2 regions of the Streptomyces gobiensis genome follow, and region 1 is predicted to be linked to the other one. Evidence: riboswitches for the same ligand, from Rfam matches in the RefSeq annotation. Region 1 holds a riboswitch; the other holds the start of a gene.

Region 1 (5,975 bases):
GCGTACTGGCATGTGGCGGTCTTTATGGCCCTGCTGGGGCTCGGCATCGGCATGATGATGCAGAACCTGGTGCTGGCCACCCAGAACCAGGTATCCACCGCCGATCTTGGTGCCGCCAGCTCAGTGATCACCTTCTTCCGCTCGCTGGGCGGCGCGGTGGGCGTCTCCGCGCTCGGCGCGGTCCTGGCCGGTCGTATCTCGCACTATGTGAGCGATGGCCTCACCCGGGCCGGAGTACGGCATGGCGGACCGACCGGCGGAAACGGCAGCGCCATCCCCAACCTTGACGAGCTGCCCGGCCCGATCCGGACCGTCATCGAGAGCTCATACGGCCACGGGATCGCCGACATCTACCTCTACGCCACACCGTTCGCGCTGCTGGCGCTGGTACTGGTGCTGTGCATAAGGGAAGCCCCCCTGAAGACCAGGCCCTAGCCACAAGCTCCGGCTAAGGGCGAGACCGCATCGCTTCGATCCCGGCGATCAGAAGGTCCAGAGCAACCTCAAAGTCCTGTTGCCGCATCTCCTCGACACTCCCGGAACCCCCCGCCTCCCGCAGCGCCAGCGAATCCGCGTACTCCGGGCGACCCTCGACCTTCGCGTAGATCTGCCGGTAATACGCATCAGTGCTGATCCCAGCCGCAGCACAGCGGCCGTTCCAGTTGGCCTCGATGGTGCCGAAGCCATAGACGAACTGGAAAACCGCGGCCAGCGCCCCGGTGAGCCGGTCGGCGGGCAGGCCCGCGCGCCGCATAACGCCCTGAGCAGCGTTGGTGAAGGCCATGGCCTTCGGTCCAACGTTCAGATACTGACCGATCATCTGCGACACCCACGGGTGGCTGACCAGCATCCTGCGGTATTCGGAGGTGAGTTGGCGCAGCTGTTCCCGCCAGTCGGCATCCTCGTCGTCGAGGTCCGGGAGGGTCAGCTCGCCCTCGACCGAGTCCAGGGCGAGCTCCATGAGGTCATCCTTGGAGTCGACATACCAATACACCGACATAGCAGTGACACCGAGTTCGGCGGCGAGGCGGCGCATCGAGAACTTCGCCATACCGTTGGCATCGAGCAGCCGGACCGTGGCGGCGGTGATCCGCTCCCGGTCGAGCCCGCCGGGCTGTTCCTGGGCGACGGCCCTGGTGCGTTTCGGAGCGGGGCGCTCCGCCAACCACACGCTGGTCCTGGGCGGACGGCTGGTGCGGCCGTCGGGTGCCATAAGCGCGCTCTCCTTCGAAGCTGGGCCCTCTGGGAAGGCGACGGGAACATACGGACCGGGGGATTCCGGAGGGCATGCCCCCCGATGCTATGCGGACCGCCGGGCCGTGTGATGAGCGTCTGCCCCATCCCCCGCCGCCGGGCTACCGAAAGAGCCGTGCGCCGTTGTCATGACAGACCGCGCGCAGCCAGTCATCGTCCTGATCGAGCCGGGTAAGTGCCTCCAGAGCATGGGCGTAGCCGTACGGAATGTTGGGAAAGTCGCTGCCGAACAGGATCCGGTCGCCCAGGGCGGCCAGACGTGGCCGCTCGGCGCGTGGGAAGGGCATCAGCCGCTCGGAGAAGTCGGTGAAGGCCATCGTCGTATCGAGCATGACGCCCTCATAGGCCTCTGCCAGATCCAGGAACTCCGCGTACTCCGGCATCCCCATGTGCGCGATGATCAGCGGCAGCCGGGGATGCCGGGACAGCAGGGCGGCGATCGGCTCCGGCCCGGTGTGCTTGCCCCGAGCGGGGCCGGAGCCGCAGTGGATCACGGTGGGGACACCGGCCTCGGCGAGCATTCCCCACACGGGGTCCAGGAGCGGGCTGCCCGGGTCGTAGTCACCGACCTGTATATGGGACTTGAAGACCCGCGCACCGCCCTCCAGCGCCTGCCGCACATAGTCAGCCGCTGCCGGCTCCGGGAAGAAGGTCGCGGTGTGCAGACAGTCGGGGGTGCGGGCGGCGAAGTCCGCGCTCCAGCTGTTGAGCCAGGCGGCCATGCCGGGCTTGTGCGGATAGATCATCGAGGTGAAGGCCCGCACCCCGAACCCGCGGAGCACGGAGAGCCGTTCGTCCTCCTCGTGCCGGTAGGTGATGGGCCACTCAAGCCCGGTCATCGGGCCGACCGCGTCAAAGTACGCCCAGACCTTGTCCAGCACCCGCTCGGGCATGAAGTGCGTATGCACGTCCACCAGCCCGGGCAACCCGAGCTCCCGCCAGAACGCGGTGACGCGGTCATCCCCGGCAGCCATGGTCACCCATCCCACCGGTCGCGATATATGTAGCCTGCATATGGCGACCCTAAGCCGCCCACGCACCCCCCAAGCAAGACTTTCACTCCCCTACCCCAACCCTCCCCCGAAACCGGAGGCCGACGCCCCCAAACCCCCACCCGTGTTGTGGGCACTGGCCCACCCGAGCGTTGCGGGCACCGACCCCAACCCCCGTTGTGGGCACTCGCAGCCCCGCGAGGGACGTGGGCCCACCCTGCTACGCAACCACCCACCCACACCAGCCACGACGCTCCGACCCACCCCGCAACAGAGCTCGCGACGCTTGGTGGGCACAACCCCGTGGCCACCGTCCCGCACCCGGCCAACCCCGGGGCCCTGGGGCGAAGCCCCGGTTACGGGAAGGGGCGGGATACGGGGAAACCCACCCACGGCACCCCCGCAGCCGTACAGCCGGGAAGGGGTGGGCACCTCCCTGGGGGCACCTCCCTGGGGGCACCTCCCTGGGGGCACCTCCTGGGGGCACCTCCCAGCGGTAGCTGGGGGAGGTAGCTGGGGGAGAACACAGAGGAAACCCATAGACTGGCCGCGCAGTTGGTTCGGCCCGTCAGCCAGGCGGGAGCGTCGCAAGAGGGAATCCGGTGCGAATCCGGAACTGCCCCGCAGCGGTGAGTGGGAACGACCGCCGTCATACGCACTGGACGCCTCCGCGTCCGGGAAGCGACGGCCATTAGGCGCCCCTAAGGGCCTGCCCACGAGTCCGAAGACCTGCCACTGCCCGCACGCCACCAGGCGGGCGGTCGTACCGGAGGACCTCGTGGGCAGGTCGGCGGTGGCAGGGCGGCCGTACACACGCCCGGCTCCTTCGCATGCCATCCCCGGCCACCCGGCCACGGGTCACCGGAGAACTCGCGAAGGAGAGTTCCGTCATGCCGATCAAGCCAACTCAAGCCACGCTGCACGGATACCCCCGGCAGGGCCCCAACCGGGAGTTGAAGAAGGCCGTCGAAGGCTACTGGGCGGGCCATATCACCGCCGACGAGCTGCGGGCGACCGCGGCCGCACTGCGCGCCGCCACCCGTCAGGAGCTGCGCGCGGCGGGCATCGCAGAGATCCCCACCGGCGATTTCTCGCTCTATGACCATGTGCTGGACACGGCCTGGATGGTGGGCGCGGTGCCCAAGCGGCACCGCGGCGCCGCCGGCACCAGCCTCGACACCTACTTCGCCATGGCACGCGGCACGGCCGAGGCCGAGCCGCTGGAGATGACGAAGTGGTTCAACACCAACTACCACTATCTGGTCCCGGAGCTCAGCGCGGACACCGTCTTCACGGCCGACTCCCGTAAGCCGGTCGAGGAGTTCACCGAGGCCCGGCAGGCAGGGCTGAACGCCCGGCCCGTGCTGCTGGGCCCGATCAGCTTTCTGCTGCTGGCCAAGCCCGCGCCCGGTACTGATCCCGGCTTCGCGCCGTTGACCCTGCTCGACCGGCTGCTGCCCGTATACGCCTCCGTACTCGCCGATCTACGGGCGGCCGGCGCCGAGTGGGTGCAGCTCGATGATCCCGTACTGGTCCAGGACCAGCCGGGCTCGGTGCTGGGCGCCACCGCTCGCGCCTACCGCGAACTGTGCGCCGCCGCGCCCCGGTCGGACCGTCCAAAGCTCCTGGTGGCCTCCTACTTCGACACCCTCGGCGAGGCGCTGCCGGTACTGGCCGACTCACCCGTCGAGGGGCTGGCCCTGGACTTCACCGGCCCGGCGGCGGCCAACCTCGACTGGCTGGCCAACATCGGCGGGGTGCGGGGAAAGCGGCTGATCGCGGGAGTGGTGGACGGCCGCAATGTCTGGGCGGCCGACCTGGGGCACGCCCTGGGCACCCTCGCCACCCTGCTCGGGCTGGCCGGTTCGGTGGATGTGGCACCGTCCTGCTCGCTGCTCCATGTCCCGCTCGATGTCGCCGCCGAACGGGATCTCGACCCACAGATCACCCGCTGGCTCTCCTTCGCCCGGCAGAAGACCGCCGAAGTGACCGTACTGGCCCGCGCCCTGACCGGGGGCCGGGACGCCGTCGCCCCGCAGCTCGCCGCGTCCCGGGCCGCGCGGGCCTCCCGGGCGGGCTCGGCGCTCACCCGGGACCCGGCCGTACGGGCGCGGTGTGCGGCGGTCACCGCCTCGGATGCCCGGCGCCCACAGCCGTATCCGGAGCGGGCCGCCGCCCAGCGGGCCCGGCTGGGGCTGCCGCCGCTGCCGACGACCAGCATCGGTTCCTTCCCGCAGACCGGCGAACTGCGCCAGGCGCGGGCGGCCTTGCGCGCGGGGCGGATCAGCGCGGACGCCTACCGGGAGCGGATCGCCGAGGAGATCCGCACGGTCATCGGCTGCCAGGAGGAGGCCGGGCTGGACGTACTGGTGCATGGCGAGCCCGAGCGCAACGACATGGTGCAGCACTTCGCCGAACGGCTCAGCGGCTTTCTTGCCACCCGGCACGGCTGGGTGCAGTCGTACGGCACCCGCTATGTACGCCCGCCGATCCTGGCCGGTGATGTGTCCCGTACGGCGCCGATGACCGTTGAATGGACCAGCTTCGCCCAGTCGTTGACCGACCGCCCGGTGAAGGGCATGCTCACCGGGCCGGTCACCATGCTGGCCTGGTCCTTCGTACGGGACGATCAGCCGCTGGCCGATACCGCCCGCCAGGTCGCCCTCGCGCTGCGCGATGAGGTGACCGATCTGGAGGCGGCGGGTACGGCGGTGATCCAGGTCGATGAGCCGGCGCTGCGTGAGCTGTTGCCGCTGCGGCGCGCGGCCCATCCGTCGTATACACGGTGGGCCACGGAAGCCTTCCGTCTCACCACCGGCAGAGTGCGGGCCGACACCCAGATCCACACCCATATGTGCTACGCCGAGTTCGGCGAAATCCTCTCCGCCATCGACGACCTGGACGCGGATGTGATCAGCCTGGAGGCGGCCCGGTCCCGGATGGGCATCGCCGCGGAACTGGCCGCGTCCGGCTACCCACGGGCCGTCGGACCAGGGGTGTACGACATCCACTCGCCGCGGATCCCCGGGGTCGGGGAGCTGACCGCACTGATCGAACAGGCCCTGCGCGCACTGCCGTCGTCCCGGCTGTGGATCAACCCGGACTGTGGTCTCAAGACCCGTACAACAGACGAAGTCCAGGCGGCTCTCCGGAACATGGTCACCGCCGCGCGGAATGTTTCAGGCCGATTGCGGGACGGTGCGTAACCGGCCATACACGCTTGGCGCCGGGTCCTGGGCAGCGATCCTGCCCAGGGCCCAGGGGTCAAAGCCCGTCACTTCCGGCCACTGATTCAACACGAAACGTTACTGAAACCGGCGGGTTCGATGTGCGTTTCGTGGAGATTCTCGGCAGACTCCGGAGCGTAATCCGTCACACACCAAGCGGAAGGATGCACACAATGCGGAACACCGCGCGACTGGCGGCGGCGGGCACTCTGTTAACAGCAGCAGTGTTCGGACCGCTGGGCGGCAGCGCCCTTGCCACCTCCACACAGTCGCCTTCTTCGCTCTACGCGCCCTCGGCGCTCACGCTCACCTTCGCCCATGGTGAGAGCGCCGCAGCCAGCACGCCGGAGCGGGCAGTGACCCTGTCCTGTACACCAAAGCCGACCGGCAGCCACCCGAAGCCGAAGGAAGCCTGCGAACAACTGCAGGCCGCGAACGGCAACTTCAACGCCCTGCCCGGCAGCGGCCAGGGGTACTGCACGATGGAGTACAACCCGGTGGT
Region 2 (5,975 bases), 1.1 Mb from region 1:
CGGCTACGGCCCCGCGGACCAGGGCCGCGTGCCCGGTCTCTGGGACTGGCGGACCGACAAGTTCCAGAAGATCCCGGGTCTGAGCGACCCGGACGCGCTGGAGACCTCCATGGCGGTGCTGCTGCCGCCCGCCCAGGACCAGAGGTACATGGTGCTCGGCGGCGGCGGGATCGGTGAGAGCTCCAAGGTCACCGATAAGACCCGGATCGTTGATCTGAAGGCGGACAAGCCCAGGTTCACCGACGGCCCCAGGCTGTACGCCCCCGTCCGCTATCCCAGCAGCGTCATCCTGCCCGATGACACCGTGCTCACCACGAATGGGTCCGGTGGATACCGTGGCTACAGCGACAGCGATGTTCTGAAGGCCGAGCTGTACAACGCCAAGACCAATACATCCCGCAGCGTCGCCGATCCCCTCGTCGGGCGGAACTATCACTCCGGTGCGCTGCTGCTGCCCGACGGCAAGGTCATGACGTTTGGCTCCGACTCGCTTTTCGCCGATGAGGCCAATACGAAGCCCGGTCAGTTCGAGCAGCAGATCGATATCTACTCGCCGCCCTATCTCTTCCGGGACTCCCGTCCGGAGCTGCGGGACGGCTCTGACACGCCACAGAGCGTCAAGCTGGGCGGCAAGGCCGAGTTCCAGTCCAAGGACGCCGACCAGATCCAGGAGGTCCGGCTGATCCGGCCGAGCTCCTTCACTCATGTGACCAACGTCGAACAGCGTTCCATCGCCCTGGAGTTCGAGCAGACCGCGGAGGGTGTCGAGGTGACCCTTCCGGAGGATCCGACACTGGTGCCGCCGGGGTACTACATGGTCAATGTCCTCGATGCGGAGGGCACGCCATCGGAGGCGGTCTGGGTGCACGTCCCCGTGGCAGCCCCCGGGGAAGTGCGAAGCTGACCCGATTGGTGGAGTTCCGGATGCGGGGCGGGCTCACCGGGGGGATCTTCGGGAGTACCGAGCCCGGAGGTTTCCACCCATGCGCATCGCACGCCCCGCCACGGTCACACTCCGTACATCGCTGATTGCCCTCGCCATCTGTGCCGCGGGAGCCGCTCCCGCGGCCGCCGACCCGGACGGTACAGCCGGGTCGGTCATCGTGACCCCGCCTCAGGTCCGTCCGGGAGGAGAGGTCAATATCCGGGTCGACTCCTGCGACGGCGACAAAGGGATCGCGCGGTCCAGGGCATTTGTGTCCGCCATCGCGCTGAAGGCCACCGCGGATGACGCGCTCACCGCCGACGCGAGCGTACGTGCCTCGGCGCAGCCCGGCGCATACCGGATCACGGTTGACTGCTACGACAAGACGGGAAACCTCAAGAAGGCCATCGCGGAGGGCCGGTTCTCCGTCGTCGGCGGCAAGGGGCCCCACCCGTTCCGGCCTCCCCGGCCCAGCGAGCCCACTGGGCACAGTGGGTACGGCGAGCACAGTGGGCGCGGCGAGCACAGTGGGCGCGGCGAGCACGGCGAGCACACTGTGCACAGCGCACCGGTCGCCCCCGTACGTGCCGGTGGCGGCGGCACCGCGGGAGAGAGCAGCGCCGGAGTGCCGCACTCGCTCGCCCTCGGGCTGAGCGGTGCCGCCGCGCTGGGCATCGCGGGCGCCGCGCTGCTGCGCCGACGTACCGTGGCGCGGCACGGCGGCGACAGCTGACCGGCGATGTCCGAGGAGGAGCGTTCCACCGGCGGCGGCAGGCTGCTGACCGGGGTGGCCTGGGCCGTACTGCTGCTCGGACTGTGGCTCTGGGGCAAGGATCTGACGGATGGCGACTTCGGCGTTCCGGTGCTCGGTGATGTGTCCCGGGCCGGCGGTCTGGTGGACGGGCGCCCGCTGCCCGCCGCACATGAACCGCTGAGCGGCGAGTCGAAGCCGCAGCGCATTGAGATCGAACGGCTGGGCGTGGCAGCCCCGGTGGTCGAACGTGGCCTGGACCGGGATGGTGCGATCGATCCGCCACCGCTCAGTGCGGCGGACACCGTTGGCTGGTACGCGGACGGCCCGGTGCCGGGTGCGGAAGGCGCGTCGTTGCTGGTCGGTCATGTCGACACGGAGAGCGAGAAGGCCGTCTTCTATGGGCTGAGCACCATGAAGCCGGGCACGGTGGTGAAGGTGACGCGGGCCGATGGCACGGTGGCCGAGTTCACGGTGGAGGAAGTCGACGTCGTTCAGCGTGGTGACTTCGACGCGAAGAAGGTGTACGGCGCACGGTCGAAGGGCCGGGCTGAGCTGCGCATCATCACCTGCGGTGGCACCTTCGACCGCGCGGAGCGCGCGTACACGGCCAATGTGGTGGTCTCTGCCTACCTCACTGGCTCTCAGCGGGAGTAAGCGCCTCCCGCGTGCGCTCGCTGGCCGCCGCGCGCAGACCCAGGGCACCGAATGCCGCCCCCAGAGCGCCCCACAGCAGGGCGTGTGAGGCCAGGGAGAGCACCCGGAAGTCCCAGAGGAGCGGCGCCGGGACCGGCACCGGGTCGGGGTTGCCCGGCAGGAGGAAGAGCACCCCCAGAATGGCGATGACCGTGCCGGCCACCGTCAGTTGCCGTACCGGCGCCGGACGGTCGGTGAGTCGCCGGTGGAGCTGCCAGGCGAGCAGCATGCCCAGGACGCCGATCACCAGCGCCGCCACCCAGAGGGCTTGGCGTTCGGAGACCGTGCCGCCGTCACCGACCCCCGGAGGGTTCGCCGGGTAGCGCAGGCCCGGCAGGAGGGAGAGGGCGAGGAAGCCCGCGCCCGCCAGGGTGAGGGCACGTGGCCAGGGCCGGTCCTCGGGGTTCGCCCGGTGGATCAGCGCATAGGCGACCGCGAAGAAGACCCCGAGGGCGAGGCCGACGACCACCGCGGTGACGAGCAGTCCGAAGTGCTGTGTGCCGCGTGAGAACAGCTCTTCGGCCTCATGCGTATGGGCGGAAGGCGTATGGGCGGAGTGCGCATGGGCGGACGCGGTCTGCCGCTCTTCCTCAAGCCGGATCGCCCGGTCCATCAACGGCTCCGCCAGGAGCAGCGAGAACAGCCCGGCGGCCAGGCCTGCCAGACCGCCCGCGAGCAGCCCCCGCCGGAGCAGGGGCAGCACGGGGTAGGGAGTTGTCGAATCAGACATGGTGCGGACGGCCCCGATCAGTGGCAGGGGGCACCGAAGAGGTGCCGTCCATCGTGGGAGAACTCGTGCAGATACTCGCCGGTCGCGGCGATGACATGGCCGTTGTCCATAAAGACGGCGTAGAGCGCGATCAGCGCGATGATGACCGCGGCGCCCGCGATCAGCCAGTCACGGGTACGAATCGTCGCGCTAGCAGCCGTGTCGGGTGCGACAGTGGTCGGTGAACCGGTGTGCAGGGACATCCGCGGTGCCTCCTCCTGGGGTTTCCACGCCCCAACGGTGGGAGAGCGACAGGTCAGTTCCTGACTTCCGCATGGGAGGCCCATGCGGTCACAGTGGCGGGACCGTCCCGGAGTTGCACCGGGTTCCTGAACACCATCGCCTCTTTATCCAAATGTGTCTGATGGAGAGTCCCAGGACCCGTCTGACCTGTCAATGTGCCACGATGGGGGCGACCGGTTTGCACCGTATCCAAAGGGGAGTGGATGTACGGCACCGACGCCGGCCGCAGGCACCGAGCAGTTCGCAGGCACCGAGCAGTTCGCACCGGCCTGACCGTGGGTGGGGCAGTGGTGGGTGCGATGGCCCTCCTCACCGCCTGCTTCTCGTCATCGGGGAAGAGTGGAGACGTGAAGAATCCGGACGAGGGGAAGCCGTCCCAGGCGGGCAAGCCCTTCTGGGTGAACCCTGATGGCAGCGCCGCCCGGGCTCTGGACAAGCTCCGCAAGGAGAACAAGGCCGAAGAGGCGGCGCTGATCGAGAAGATCGCCAGCCAGCCCGTCGGGGAGTGGATCGGGACGGACGATCCCGAGGGAGAGACGCGCCACATCACCAAGGCCGCCGCGAAGGCGAATACGAGCGCGCTGCTGGTGCTCTACAACATCCCGCACCGCGACTGCGGGCAGTATTCACAGGGCGGCGCGCCAGATGGCAACACCTACCGGGACTGGCTCAACAAGGTTGTCAACGGCATCGGGGACCGTAAGGCCTCGGTGATCGTGGAGCCGGACGCACTACCGCACATACTGGATCCCGGCTGTGTGCCCCGCGCTCTCCATGATGAGCAGTACGCCCTGATCAAGGAAGCGGTGGAAAAGCTCAAGGGGCTCCCGAACACCAAGGTGTATGTGGACGCGGGCAATCCGCACTGGATTCGGGACGCGGGCGCCCTGGTCGGGCCGCTGAAGCGGGCCGGAATCGAGCGCGCCGACGGCTTCTCGCTCAATGTCTCCAACTACCAGACGACCAAGGAGAACATCGCATACGGCAAGAAGCTGTCCGCGATGGTTGGCGGCAAACACTTCGTCATCGACACCAGCCGCAACGGCAATGGCCCCATAGAGGGCGAGGGGGCCGAGGAGGACGCCGAGGCCTGGTGCAACCCGCCGGGCCGGGCGCTGGGCGAGCCCCCGACCACGGACACCGGTGAGGAGCTGGTCGACGCCTATCTGTGGATCAAGCGGCCCGGGGAGTCGGACGGCACCTGCAAGGGCGGCCCCAAGGCGGGCGAGTGGTACCACACGTACGCCCTGGAGCTGGCCCGCAACAGCCGCTAGGGGGTGACTGGTGGATCTCCGTGGAGGGAGGAGCGGCGTCTGGTGCGTGCGATCGCAAGGCGGAGGAGGAAGCCAACCTGGTTGGTTGGCGACCGACGACAACGCAGCGAGCGTGCGTGCCAGGCGTCGCGACGCCGCGGAGATCCACCAGACACCCCCTAGGGCTCCTCGTCGTGCCGTGGCGAGCTGTGGTCAACCGGTTGTTCGTCAGTTTCTGAGTCGCAGGTGACCTTGTCCCGGGGCACATACCGGGTCTTGAAGGTCTCTCGTTTGACTTCCTTGCCACCGGACCGGAAGACGCGGTCAACCTTGACGTCGAAGCCATCGAGCGGAGTCTGCGGCTGACAGTTCTCCTTGGCTCCCGGGCGGCTTCCCGGCTCTTTCACCTTGGTGCGAGGGCCTTTGACCGCTTTGACCGAGTCGTATTTCTTGGTGCCGAGAAAGGTGACGGTGACGGAGCTGTCCGTAGCACTGGCCTGGATATAGATGGCGTTACCCGAGTCGTTGAGGAACCTCAGGTCGAGACTGCCCCAGGCCACCGTTGCTTCCCGCCCTTCCGGGTAGCGTTCGATGTAGAACGAATGAGCCCCGTACTCCACCGGTTTGACGCCGGCGAAGAACACGGCGTTGAAGATGGTGGTGGCGACAGCGGAGACGCCACCGCCCGTAGCCTTGGCGTACTTGTCGTCGTAGATGATGGTGCCGTCCACGAAACCGTTGGCCTTGGTCCGCTCCCCCACGGTGCGGTTGAAGCTCCAGGTCTCGTCGGGCAGCACGAGCGACCCGTTGATCAGTTCCGCGGCACGGCCGATGTTCGTGGTGCGGTATGCGGCGGGCTCGAAGTTGACCGTGAAGGTGGACAGCTTCTCCTTGATCCCCAGTCCGCCGATGGTGTCGCGGGTGAGCTTCGGCTGCACCTTCTCGGTGGCCACCGCCGCGGTGCGGGCCGACCCGGACTTGGTCAGCAGAGGCAGTACAGCTTGCTTGATGCCCCTGGCCGTGACCTCCTGCCCGGGTTCGCCGTCCGAGGCCACCACCACCCGTTTACCGTCCAGGCCCAGTTTCGCCTCGACCGCCTCGTCGGTGGCCCGCTCCAGGGGGCGGGCCACCGCCGGATCGCCCCGGAGCCCCTCGCCGTTGAGCCGGGGCGTCAGCCGGTTCGTCTTGTCCGGTTTCATCGTGAGGTGTTCACCGACCGTCACGGGGCTGATCTCGACCTGCCGGCTGCCTATGGTGAGCGTGACCGGCGCCGACATGGCGGGCGTGGCGAACTCCCTCATGGCGCGGGACACCTCTGCCGCATCGACACGGGGTTCG

The links. Region 1 has a riboswitch for cobalamin ahead of metE (5-methyltetrahydropteroyltriglutamate--homocysteine S-methyltransferase). Riboswitches for the same ligand answer to the same signal wherever they lie in the genome.
Region 2: another riboswitch for cobalamin. It lies ahead of test1122_RS07540 (CbtB-domain containing protein); the one in region 1 lies ahead of metE (5-methyltetrahydropteroyltriglutamate--homocysteine S-methyltransferase).

Annotation. Positions count from the first base shown of each region.
Region 1 covers NZ_CP086120.1:2,687,104-2,693,078, forward strand. Annotated here, with positions in the region: gene test1122_RS12425 (MDR family MFS transporter) at 1-435, shown strand, start outside; gene test1122_RS12430 (TetR/AcrR family transcriptional regulator) at 449-1,213, opposite strand; gene test1122_RS12435 (amidohydrolase family protein) at 1,356-2,228, opposite strand; cobalamin riboswitch at 2,785-2,997, shown strand; gene metE (5-methyltetrahydropteroyltriglutamate--homocysteine S-methyltransferase) at 3,137-5,452, shown strand; gene test1122_RS12445 (subtilase-type protease inhibitor) at 5,647-5,975, shown strand, end outside.
Region 2 covers NZ_CP086120.1:1,626,470-1,632,444, forward strand. Annotated here, with positions in the region: gene glxA (radical copper oxidase GlxA) at 1-904, shown strand, start outside; gene test1122_RS07525 (hypothetical protein) at 984-1,658, shown strand; gene test1122_RS07530 (class F sortase) at 1,665-2,333, shown strand; gene test1122_RS07535 (CbtA family protein) at 2,311-3,102, opposite strand; gene test1122_RS07540 (CbtB-domain containing protein) at 3,120-3,344, opposite strand; cobalamin riboswitch at 3,379-3,541, opposite strand; gene test1122_RS07545 (glycoside hydrolase family 6 protein) at 3,588-4,658, shown strand; gene test1122_RS07550 (VanW family protein) at 4,817-5,975, opposite strand, start outside.